Regions from separate parts of the Actinomadura sp. SCN-SB genome, predicted to be linked through region 3. Evidence: riboswitches for the same ligand, from Rfam matches in the RefSeq annotation. Region 3 holds a riboswitch; each other region holds the start of a gene.
The links. A riboswitch is a leader RNA that binds a small molecule or an ion and turns the genes downstream of it on or off. The one in region 3 is predicted to bind cyclic di-AMP.
Positions count from the first base shown of each region.

Region 1: linked by a shared signal. The riboswitch ahead of ACGWYJ_RS09460 (coiled-coil domain-containing protein) and the one ahead of ACGWYJ_RS19690 (NlpC/P60 family protein) in region 3 are both predicted to bind cyclic di-AMP.
Region 2: linked by a shared signal. The riboswitch ahead of ACGWYJ_RS04680 (C40 family peptidase) and the one ahead of ACGWYJ_RS19690 (NlpC/P60 family protein) in region 3 are both predicted to bind cyclic di-AMP.

Region 1 covers NZ_JBIMPP010000010.1:159,291-163,274, forward strand. The annotation lists gene purL (phosphoribosylformylglycinamidine synthase subunit PurL) at 1-676, shown strand, start outside; gene ACGWYJ_RS09460 (coiled-coil domain-containing protein) at 1,148-2,098, opposite strand; cyclic di-AMP (ydaO/yuaA leader) riboswitch at 2,102-2,291, opposite strand; gene ACGWYJ_RS09465 (serine/threonine protein kinase) at 2,812-3,984, opposite strand, start outside.
Region 2 covers NZ_JBIMPP010000005.1:21,126-25,109, forward strand. The annotation lists gene ACGWYJ_RS04670 (FHA domain-containing protein) at 1-185, shown strand, start outside; gene typA (translational GTPase TypA) at 308-2,215, opposite strand; cyclic di-AMP (ydaO/yuaA leader) riboswitch at 2,412-2,559, shown strand; gene ACGWYJ_RS04680 (C40 family peptidase) at 2,566-3,624, shown strand; gene ACGWYJ_RS04685 ((deoxy)nucleoside triphosphate pyrophosphohydrolase) at 3,647-3,984, opposite strand, start outside.
Region 3 covers NZ_JBIMPP010000028.1:87,204-91,187, forward strand. The annotation lists gene ACGWYJ_RS19685 (LuxR family transcriptional regulator) at 146-373, shown strand; gene ACGWYJ_RS19690 (NlpC/P60 family protein) at 692-1,720, opposite strand; cyclic di-AMP (ydaO/yuaA leader) riboswitch at 1,724-1,905, opposite strand; gene ACGWYJ_RS19695 (amino-acid N-acetyltransferase) at 2,124-2,651, shown strand; gene ACGWYJ_RS19700 (RDD family protein) at 2,655-3,458, shown strand; gene ACGWYJ_RS19705 (RDD family protein) at 3,468-3,984, shown strand, end outside.

The DNA.
Region 1 (3,984 bases), on a different contig from region 3:
CCTGGCGGACGCGTGCCAGTACCTGGGCGTCCCGGTCACCGGCGGCAACGTCAGCTTCTACAACCAGACCGGCACCACGCCGATCAACCCGACCCCGGTCATCGGGGTGCTGGGCGTTCACGACGACGTCCGCCGCCACGTGAACATGTCGTTCACCTCCGACGGCGCCACCCTCGCCCTCCTGGGCGAGACCCGCGAGGAGTTCGGCGGCTCCGAATGGGCGCACGTGGTCTACGGCCACCTGGGCGGCCTGCCGCCCCTGGTCGACCTGGCCGCCGAACGCGCCCTGGCCTCGGTCCTGGTCGCCGCCGCCCGTGAGGGTCTGCTCACGGCCGCGCACGACCTCTCCGACGGCGGCCTCTCCCAGGCCCTGGTGGAGTCCTGCCTGCGCGGCGGCCTGGGCGCGAAGATCACCCTACGGGGCGACCCGTTCGTCAACCTGTTCAGCGAGTCGGTCGCCCGCGCCGTGGTGGCCATCCGCCCCGGCGGCGAGAACCGCCTGGTACAGCTCTGCGAGACCGCAGGCGTCCCCATTTCCCAACTGGGCATCATCGGCGGCGACTCCCTGGACGTCTCCACCGTAGGCCCGGACGGCGAAGCCCAAGAGCTGTTCACCATCCCCCTGGTGGAACTAAGGGACACCCACGAACGCCTACTCCCGAGCTACGCCAACTAGCCACCACTAGGCCAGACGACCGCTCAACCCGCTGCGCTCGCATCCAAACCAGGAGCGAGCGCAGCGCGCGTCTGCACCAAACACGGTCGTAATCACCTCAACCCCCAGCCCCGAACGGTCGCTCAAGCGTTGCGATCGCGTCCGAAGGCAGGTTCCGAGCTTGCGAGGAACCTGATCGCGGAGCGAGCCTCTAGGCGAGTCGGAGCGATGCAGCGATCGCCGCAGGCGCGACAAGCGACGAGCCGCCAGGCGAGGAGCGCAGCTCGTGCTTGCCAATAAACACGGCCGCACCCACCTCAACCCCCAGCCCCGAACGGTCGCCCAGGCGTTGCGATCGCGTCCGAAGGCAGGTTCCGAGCTTGCGAGGAACCTGATCGCGTAGCGAGCCCCTGGGCGAGTCGGAGCGATGCAGCGATCGCCGCAGGCGCGACAAGCGAGGAGCGCCAGCGACGAGTGCAGCTCGCGTCTGCCTTAGAACACAGATATATGCACGTGGTCGTAGTGGTTGGCGGTGATGCCGCCGCGGTTGGCCATCATGCGCCAGCCTGGGCTGCGCATGTCGTAGATGCGCTGGCGCCAGATGACGTATTTGACGCCGAGCCTGCTGGCGTTGTTGATGGCGTATTGGGCGGTGCCGTCGCCTTGGGCGCGGCCGTTGGCGGACGGCATGCTGCCGCCGGTGCTGACCATGAAGTCGCAGGCGGTGCCGGTGGCGTGGTCTTGGGCGTCGACGCCGCCGCGGAAGCAGCCGATGGTGGGGAACGGGCCGAATTCGATGTCGACCGCGTTCTTCACCCTGAGCATGCGCGCGGTGACGCCGCCCATGCCGACGCTGGGGGATTCGGGCTTGTACTTCTTGATCAGTGCCCGGATCCTGGCCCGCTGCTTGACCAGGTCGGCGATCTCCTTCTCCAGGTCCTTGATCTTCTGTTCGGCCTCGCGCTTGGCGCGCTGCTGGTCGTTGACCAGCTTCTGGATCTGCTGGACCCGGGCCGACTGGTTGGAGGCCACGTGGCTGGCGAGGCTGAGGCCGCTGAGCGCGCTGGACGGGTCGTCGGAGCCGAGGACCGACACGGACGGGTCGGCGCCGCCGGTCATGTACTGGGAGGCCGCTAGCTGGGCGACCAGGTTGCGGGTGGCCTCCAGGTCGGTGTTGAGCTCTCTGGCCTTGGCGATGGCCTTCTTGGCGTCGTACTCGGCGTCCTTGAGCTTGGCGAGGTCGCCGCCGTACGCCTTGTCGAGCTTTTCGATCTGGGCGTTGAGCTTCCGCATCTTGGCCGTGTCGCCGGGGGCCGCGGCCTGCGCGTTCACCGTGGTGCCGGCGGTGAGCGGCACGGCACCGGCGGCGAGTGCCACGAGTGCCAGGGCGGGACGCCGTAGCCGGGTGCGCCAGCGGCGGGTGGAGTTCGGGGTCTCCTCCACGTCCTCTCCTCTCCTCGATCGCCTACCGGGTTAGCTGACGGGTTCGGGCCGGGAGACGGCCCTGCCACCGCCGGTGGTGACCGGTGGTGGGTTCACCCCGGCCGGTCGGGCCCGGGGGCTGGCCCCGGACTCACCGGCGATGGGTCCCCGGCTCCCGTGGCGCGGGTGCCACGGGACTCGGCCGATCCGGCCGTTCCGTCCCCGGGGGGGCGGGACGGTGCGCGGGCCGAATGCCGTCGGACTGCAATGCGGTCGAACTGGAATGAGCCATACGAACCTTAGCGGAGATCAAACCGCCGGGCGCCGTGGAATGGTTCATTGCTCGGTGGGCGCGGCCATTTCGTGGGAGCGGAGCCATGTCAGGTGACCCGGCTCACAGCGTGGACCCGCAGGGCATGCCGCCGCGCGTTCCCTAGGGAAGCGGCCCGTTCCGTGCCTTTGCTCGGGTGGCGCTTGACCATTTCCGCGCCCGGGAGAAAGGGCGCGGGGGCGCGGCGGGGCGGTTCGCCGGCGCGGCCCGGTGGCGCGCATGCGAGGGCCGGCCTTCGGTGGGCAGTCCGCAAGAGCACTCCTTCTCTCCGGCGGGGACCGGGCACCCGCGGCCAAGCCGATGATCTCGGCCGCGGATACCTTAATGGATCCGAGGCGAAAGAAACTCTTAAATGACCCTTAAATCCTCGGGTCCGGGCGGCTCCCCGATCGGCCGGGCGCGGTCAGCTACGGCTGAGTTTGCCCTGGTAGCCGAGCCGCCGGTTGCCCGGCAGCCTCCACACGTACTGGAGCGTCCCGTCGACCTGGCGGGTGACCTCGACGGCACCGCTGGAGCACGGCTTGGAGATGTTCAGGGCCATTTTGAGCGTCCGGTTCGTCCCCTCGGTGAAGGTCAGCGTCCCGGTGCAGCGGGTCTGCGGGTACACCGCGCGCGCCTTCGTCTGGCCCGGCTCGAACGTGACCTCGACCGGGAACGAGGCGCCGCGCGAGGGGTTGACGACCGTGCCCTTCCATGTCCCGGCGAAGCCCTCGGGGACGGCCGTCACGGGCTGGTCGTTGATGGCGTTGGCGGGCCCGGCCTGCTGCGGGGACGGCTCCTCGTTCCCGCGCATCTGCGGCCACAGCACCAGAGCGATGATCGCGACACCGACCAGCACGCCGATCGTGAGGGAGAGCGCCACGCCCAGCATGCTGTTGCCGGGACGCAGGCGCAGCAGGTTCTCTAAGATCCCCGGCAGCCCGCGTGAGGACGGCTCGGACACCACGGCGGGCAGGACGGCCGTGGAGCCGCGCTCTTCCGGAACCTCGTCCCTGAAACGGTCCATGCCGGGGATCAGGTGCGGGACCGGGTCCGTCCTGTCGGTCGGCCCGGCGAACCTCCCCTCGGGCACGGCGGGCACATGCTGCGTCGCCATGTCGTCGTACACCCGGTCGCGGGACGGGGGCGGGCCGGACGGGTCGATGCGCGGCGTGTCGATCCGCGTGAGCTCGGCCGCCTCGGCCGGCTCCGGCGGGGCGGACCGGGAGCCGGGCTTGGAGGACGAGCGGGGCTCGAACCACCCCTCGGAGCCCAGCCGGGCCGTGGCCTCCCCCGGCGGCTCGTACAGGTTGGACGGCTCGTACGAACCCGGCGCCGACGGTTCCCGGGGCGGGTCCGGGACGGGGGCCCTCAGCGGCACGGATTCAGGCGTGGGGCCGGTGAACGCGGTCGGTGAGAGGGCCGGCGACTCCAGGATGATCCGGGGCTCGGCGGGAGGCGGGGTGAGCGAGGCGCCGACGGCGAGCGCGCGGCCCTCGTCGAGGAGCGTGCCGGGCATCTTCTCGGCCAGCGGCCCGGACTCGTCCAGCATCCGTTCGAGCAGCGCCGCCGCGGTGGGACGCCGCGCGGGGTCCTT
Region 2 (3,984 bases), on a different contig from region 3:
TGTCGCGGCGCCACTCGACGGTGTGGCTCGACCCGTCCGGTGCCGCCTGGGTCCGGGACGAGGGCTCCACCAACGGCACGTTCGTCAACGGTGAACGGCTCCCCCGCGGCGTGGAGGCCCCCCTCCGCGACGGTGACCAGCTCCGCCTGGCCGCCGACGTCACGGGAACCGTCCAGCTGAACTAGGCGGCGGGCACGAGCGCGTAGGGACACGAACGCGAAGGGCCGCTCCGGACTACGTCCGGAGCGGCCCTTCGCGTCTTACGTGCCGGCCACGCGCGCGGCGGCCAAGCGGGCGTCGGCGGTGGCTAGGCGTTGGCGGCGGCCCTCTTCGCCCGCGCGCGGCTCCTCTCGCGTTCCTTGGCGTCCAGGACGACCTTGCGCAGGCGGACGGCGGACGGCGTGACCTCGACGCACTCGTCCTCGCGGACGAACTCCAGCGCCTCCTCCAGGGACAGCAGCCGGGGCGGCGTCAGCGACTCGGTGGCCTCGGCGGTGGAGGAGCGGATGTTGGTCTTCTGCTTCTCCTTGGTGATGTTGACGTCCATGTCGTCGGACCGGGAGTTCTCCCCGACGATCATGCCTTCGTAGACCTCGGTGGTGGGGCCGACGAAGAACGTCCCGCGCTCCTGGAGGTTGATGATCGCGTACGCGGTGGCGGCGCCGTGCCGGTCGGCGACCAGCGAGCCGGACGGACGGGTGCGCAGCTCGCCGAACCAGGGCTCGTAGCCCTCGAAGACATGGTGGGCGATCCCGGTGCCGCGGGTCTCGGTCATGAACTCGGTGCGGAACCCGATCAGGCCGCGCGCCGGGACCAGGAACTCCATCCGGATCCAGCCGGTGCTCTGCCGCCTCGTGGGGGACGACCCCCCCGACCCCCCGATGTTCCCGTAGTTGGTCATCTGCTCCATCCGTCCCTTGCGGACGGCCATGAGCTGGGTGACCGCGCCCAGGTGCTCCTCGGGGATGTCGATGGTCAGCCGCTCCACCGGCTCGTACCGCTTGCCGTCGATGTCCTTGGCGACGACCTGCGGCTTGCCGACGGTCAGCTCGTAGCCCTCCCGGCGCATGTTCTCCACCAGGATCGCCAGCGCCAGCTCGCCACGGCCCTGCACCTCCCAGGTGTCGGGACGCTCGGTCGGCAGGACGCGCAGGGAGACGTTGCCCACCAGCTCCCGGTCGAGCCGGTCCTTGACCAGCCGGGCGGTGACCTTGGTGCCCTTCTCCCGGCCCGCGAGGGGGCTGGTGTTGGTGCCGATGGTCATCGAGATGGCCGGCTCGTCCACCGTGATCAGCGGCAGCGGGCGCGGGTCGTCCGGATCGGCCAGGGTCTCACCGATCATGATCTCGGGGATGCCGGCCAGCGCGATGATGTCGCCGGGCCCGGCCTCGTCGGCGGGCTTGCGGGTGAGCGCCTCGGTCATCAGCAGCTCGCTGATCCGGACCCGTTCCACGCTGCCGTCACGCCGGCACCAGGCGACCTGCTGGCCCTTCTTGATCGTCCCGGAGTGGACGCGGCACAGCGCGATCCGGCCCAGGTAGCTGGAGGCGTCCAGGTTGGTGACGTGCGCCTGGAGCGGGGCGTCGGGGTCGTAGGACGGCGCGGGGATGGTGCTCTTGATCACCTCGAACAGCGGCTCCAGGTCGGCGCTGTCGGGCAGCTCGCCGTTGCCGGGCTTGGTGAGGGACGCGCGGCCGGCCCGCCCGGAGGCGTAGACGATCGGGAAGTCGATCTGGTCCTCGTCGGCGTCGAGGTCCATGAACAGCTCGTAGGTCTCGTCCACGACCTCGTCGATGCGGGCGTCGGCGCGGTCGGTCTTGTTGACGACCAGGATCACCGGGAGCCGCGCGGCCAGCGCCTTGCGCAGCACGAACCTGGTCTGTGGCAGCGGGCCCTCGCTGGCGTCCACCAGCAGCACCACGCCGTCCACCATGGACAGCCCGCGCTCCACCTCGCCGCCGAAGTCGGCGTGGCCGGGGGTGTCGATGATGTTGATGGTCATCCCGGCGTGCCGGACGGCGGTGTTCTTGGCCAGGATCGTGATGCCCTTCTCGCGCTCCAGGTCGCCGGAGTCCAGGACGCGGTCGTCCACGTCCTGGTTCTCGCGGAACGCGCCGGACTGCCAGAGCATGGCGTCGACCAGCGTCGTCTTGCCGTGGTCGACATGGGCGACGATCGCGACGTTCCGGAGGTCATCGCGCGTGGAGATGGGCATGCGGGCTCGCCTTGGGGTCAGGTTCGGGGATCGCCGCAGACGCGCGGCCTTCTCAGTCTACTTGGCCGGACGGGGTCCTGCGCGGCCTCCGGTCACCCTTTCGCCCCATCCGGTGGATTTGGTCTATTTGGCCACTTTTGCCGGTTCTCTGTACAGTCCTGCAGATCCGGTCGTTCGGCGTCCCGCCCCCGGGACGACGGCCGGACCGCCGAGTCCCGCAAGGGAACCGGGGACCCAGAGCTAGCCCCGGGGTGAATCGGCGCGTGTGCCCGTGACGCGCGCCGTAGGGCGACTCCTGGCCCGAACCCGTCAGCTAACCCGGTAGGCGGAGAAGGAGAGGAGAGCACGGTTTGACACCGGCACCCCGTGAACGCCGTTTCGCCATGCCCGCCATCGCCTCCGCCGCCGTCGTCGTCTTCGGCGCCGGAGCCCCCATCGCCGCCCAGGCGGCCGTCCGTCCCGCGCACGCGCCGGCCGCCGCCTCCGCCGCCGCGCTCGCAGCGGCGCCTTCGCCCTCGGCCTCGTCCTCGGCCCGGACGTCCAGGAAGCCCACCGAGGGCGAGCTGCGCAAGCGGCTGGACGCGCTGAACACCGAGGCCGAGAAGCTCACCGAGCGCTACAACAAGGCCCGGGTCGACCTGGACAGGGCACGGCGCGCCGAGCAGGACGCCGCGAAGACGGCCGCCGCGCTGGAGGCCCAGGTCGCCCCGGCACGGCAGGAACTCGCCAGGCTCGCCGCCGCCGACTACATGACCGGCGGCCCCGACATGCTGTTCAGCGGCGGCGACACCGGCGGGCTCGCCGCCTCGGCCTACCTGGCCCGGAACCAGGCCGCCGTCGTCAACCGGCTCCAGGCGCAGATCGACCGGGCCAACGCCGCCCGCCGCGCCGCCGCCGCGCACACCGCCCAGGTCCGGCGGGCGGCGGCGGAGGCCGAGACCGCCCGCGCCGCCGCCAAGGCCAAGGTGGACGAGGTCACCAAGCAGCTCGACAAGCTGACCACCACCATCGCCAAGGACCCCCGCACCGGTCTCAAGGCCACCGTCAAGGGCTCCGGTCTGCCCGCCAAAATGGCCCGCAAGGCGCTCACCAAGCTCGGCAGCCCCTATGTCTGGGCCGCCGCCGGACCGAACAGCTTCGACTGCTCGGGACTGGTCGTCTGGGCGTACGCGCAGGTCGGCAAGAGCGGCCTCCCCCACTACACCGGCGCCCTGGTCAACGAGGGCACGAAGGTGAGCCGGGACCGGCTGCGCTCCGGCGATCTGGTCTACTTCGGCGCGAGCCTCCACCACATGGGCATCTACCTGGGCGACGGCATGTTCCTGCACGCCCCGCAGACCGGCGACGTGGTCAAGATCTCGAAGCTGTCGGACCGTTCCGACTTCGCCGCCGCCAACCGCATCGAGTGACCCTTCACGGCGCTCGGGGCGCTCAGGGCGCGGCGTTCAGCAGATGGGGGCGGACGGCCTCCACCACCGGGAGGTCGCCGGGCAGCCAGTCCACCGAGTAGAGATCGTCGGGGCCGAGCCAGCGCAGCGCCAGATGCTCCAGCGGGCGCGGCTCGCCCTCGACGATCGCGGCCGTCCACACCCGCAGCACGCCGCCCAGGCTCAGCGGCCAGTCCGCGCCGATCCGGGCGGTCAGCGCGATCCGGATGCCCAGCTCCTCGGCGCACTCGCGGAGCAGCGCGTCCTCGTCCGACTCCCCGGGATCGACCTTGCCGCCGGGGAACTCCCAGCCGCCCGCCAGCTCCTCCGGCTCCGCCCGCT
Region 3 (3,984 bases):
AGCGCGCGCTTCGGCAAAGGGAATCGATGATCTCAGTCCGGAGAGCCGGACCCGGCAACCAACGCGACCAAATCGAGGCCTACCCGTGCCTGTGTAGCGGACGGCTGCATCCCCGCGGTCATCACCACGGACGAGGGAGGACGGAGTGGAACAGGCCACACTCGCACGTCGCACCGACGATCTGCGACTGAACGAGGAGGAGATCCGACTGCTCGCGCAGATCGCCAGCGGTGTCACAGCCGATGTGGCGGCACGCAAGCTCGAGCTGAGCGCACGGACCCTGCGGCGGAGGCTGCGGACCATCTGCGACCGGCTCGAAGTGAACACGCCGATCGAGGCCGTTGTGTGGGCGGCCCGCAGGCAGCTCATCTAGGACACGAACCCAGCCAGGGTTCACGCCCCGCCCGCCGGGAGGATACGGGCGCAGGACGAGCGAACACGGCAAGACAGAACGACCGGCAACAGAAGTAGGCGAACTCCGTCCGCCCCCGTTGCGGCGACGCCGCCCCCTCGCAGGTAGGTCCCTGCCGATGCGTCGCCGCGGACGTGGTTCCACGATCATCCTGGCTAAGGCCCCCCGCCGCATTCCTCCCGCTCCTCCGGGGCCGCCGGCGAAGACCGTTCCACCGCTCCCGATCTCGGGCGATCGCCCGAGTGGTGTCGGGCTGCGTTCGACCGGTGTCAGCAGATCTCAGGCGACGCGGACGGCGCCCGCGAACGGCCTGCCGGCCATCGGGGAGATCTTGACGACGTCCCCGGTCTGCGGGGCGTGCAGCATCTTCCCGCCGCCCACGTACATGCCCACGTGGTGCAGGTCGGAGTAGAAGAACACCAGGTCGCCCGGCTGGAGCTGGCTGCGGGAGATGTGCGTGCCCGCGTTCCACTGGCTGCCGGTGTAGTGCGGGAGGCTGATGCCGACCTGCCGGTACGCCCACATGATCAGTCCGGAGCAGTCGAAGGCGTTCGGGCCCGAGGCGCCCCAGACGTACGGCCGCCCGATCTTGCCCATGGCCAGCCGGAGCGCCTGCGCGGCCTTGCCGTCACCGATGACGGGGAGCCGGGCCAGTTCCGTGGGGTCGCGCTTGACGAGCGTCCCGCGGACCTTCTCGTACAGGGCGGTGACCTTCTTGCGCTGCGCGTTGAGGTCGGTGCGCAGCTTCTCGACCTGGTCGGCGCGGTTCTGGGCGGCCTTGCGGGCGCGCTGGGCGGCCTGCATCGCCTGGAGCATGCCCGCGACCCGGGTGCCGTCCTGGGCGGCGAAGAAGTGCAGCGTGGCGGCCTGGTCGAGGACGGCCTGCGGGTCCCGCGCGGAGAGGAACTGGGCGGTGGGGTCGGCGCCGCCCTTCATGTAGCTGGTGGCGGCCAGGGTCCCGACCTTCTCGCGGAGCCCGGAGAGCGCCTCCTCCTGGCGGCGGGCGTTGTCGGCGGCGACCTTGGCGGCCCGCTGCGACTGCTGGAGCTTGACGCGCAGCCCGTTGTACTGCTCGGTGAGCTGTTCGAGCTGGTCGGCGAGCTTGTACGCCTGGGCCCTGAGGTCCTTGGTGGACGGCTCCGGGTCGGCGTGCGCGGCGACCGGCTGGAGCACCGCCGTGGTCGCGATCAGAGCGCCCGCGACGGTGATCCGGAGCCCGGCCGCGGCCTTCCGGCGGGAAACGGATCCCGGGCGGCGGGGGACGGATCCAGAACCGCGCGACGAGTGACCAGGGCGCGACGACTCCACCAAATCTCCTCTCCTTCCACCGCCTACCGGGTTAGCTGACGGGTTCGGGCAAGGAGCGGCCCGTCCGCGGGTCGCGCGGATTAACCCCCCGGCTCCGGCCCGGTGTCCTCCCCGAGCGGCCGAAGTGGTGGGTCCCCGGTTCCCGGAACGCTGGCGGCGCCCCGCGGATTCGGCGGTACGGCCGCATGCGACGGCGGCCGGATGTCAGCGCAGGAGACTAACGGAGCGGGCGGGTGCTGCCAACCGGAACACCGGAAATCCTCGGTGAAACCGGGCGATTCAGATGCAGTTGGGGCTGTTGAGGGAGCAGTGATGTGTTATGGGCCACTTCGCACCGCCTGACCGGCTGGTCGTCCGCGCCGGGGCGCAGCCGCGTCACCTGGTCCGATAGCGTCGGCTGTTTGTGGATGTGGTGATCAGGCGTGCCCGTACCGCGGACGTCCAGGAGATCAGCCGGCTCATCGGCCAGTACGCGGGTTCGGGCCGCCGGATGCTGCGCAAGAACACGGTGGAGCTGTACGAGGACGTCCAGGAGTTCTGGGTCGCCGAGATCGCGGAGGCCGCCGGGGGGCGTCCCGGACGGGTGGTCGGGTGCGGCGCGCTCCACGTCATGTGGGAGGACCTGGCCGAGGTCCGCTCGGTGGCGGTCGACCGGGGGTACGGGGGGCGCGGCATCGGCCACCGTATCGTGACGCGGCTGCTGGAAGTCGCCCGGGAACTCGGCGTGCGGCGCGTGTTCTGTCTTACCTTCGAAGTGGACTTCTTCGCGCGTCACGGGTTCCGCCCGATCCTGGGCACCCCGGTTTCGCCCGAGGTGTACGAAGAACTCCTCCGTTCCTACGACGAAGGCGTGGCAGAGTTCCTGGACCTCGACCGGGTCAAGCCGAATACGTTGGGCAATACCCGGATGTTGCTTCGCCTGGAGGACTGACCGATGAGTAGATCCCCCCGCCGCGGCAGGCACTATCCTCAGCCGGGCCCGCCACCTCAGGGCCGGTACGGCCCTCCGCCGTCCTATCAGGGGTCGCAGTGGCAGCAGGGGCCGGCGGGAGGCCAATGGCAATCGCCTCCCCAGCAGAACTGGCAGCAGGACTACGGTTACCACGGCGCCCCCGACGTTTCCGAGGCGGCGAGCCTTCCCCTCGCGCCCATCCATCGGCGCGCCGCCGCGCGGGTTCTCGACAACGGGCTTGTGTCGGCGTTCGGATTCGCGCTCGTCGTGCCCGTCGTGATCGGGACGATCGGCCTGGGTTCGGCCGGAAGCAAGACCGAGACCGAGGGCGGTATCTGGAACTGGCCGATCCTGTTCACGCTCTTCGCCGTCCTGTCGGTGCTGCCGTTCATCTATGAGGCCGTGCAGCTCTCCCTCTGGGGCCGGACGCTCGGCAAGCGCGTCATGCATCTGGGCGTTGTCCAGGTACGGCCCGCGGGCGACGCCATTACGACGACCCAGGCGGTTTGGCGCGCCGGCATCGTGCATGTGGGCTACCAGATCGGCGTGTTCTTCTTCCTGGCGCTCGCCGTGATGGTGTGGGATTACCTCGCCTACGGAATGATGCTCGTCTGGATCGGGGCCCTGATGGCCTACCTCTGGGCGATCTGGGATCAGCCACTGCGCCAGTCCCTTCACGACCGTTTCTCCGGAACGCTGGTCATCGACGAGCGCGAGGGCTACGACGAGGGCGGGTACGGGCAGGGCGCCTACGGCGAGACCACCGAGTACCGGTACGGGGAGTAAGGCAGGGCGATGGCAGCAGCGGATCAGGCGCCCAAGGCCGACCCGCTCCCGGAAATCCCCGGCGAAGGCCCGGCGGGCCTACGGCTGGCCGAGCCCGGGCAGCGATTGCTGGCCCGGATCGTCGACACCCTGGTCGTGGGGCTGCCCGTGATCATGGTGCTCCGTGAGGTCGTGCCCGCCGGGGACGTGGAGATCGCCGCCCCTCCGGCCGTCGCGGGGCTCCTGCTGCTCTACGAGTGGGTCCAGTTGGTCTTGTGGGGACGGACGCTGGGCAAGCGCGTCGCGGGCATACACGTCGTCCCGTCGCCGCCGCACGCCGTATCGCAGGGCCCTGAGAGCGATGGAGAAGCCATCGCGTCGGCCCCTCTGGGGGTGGGGCGTTCGCTGCTGCGCTCGGCCGTCTACGCGCTTCCTATTGCCGCCCGGCCGGTTCCCGTGTTCGGTCTGATCGCCGGTCTCTTGTGGGTGGGGAACGCGGCCCTGATGTATGAGGGCACATGGCGTCAGGCGTTGCACGACCGGCTTA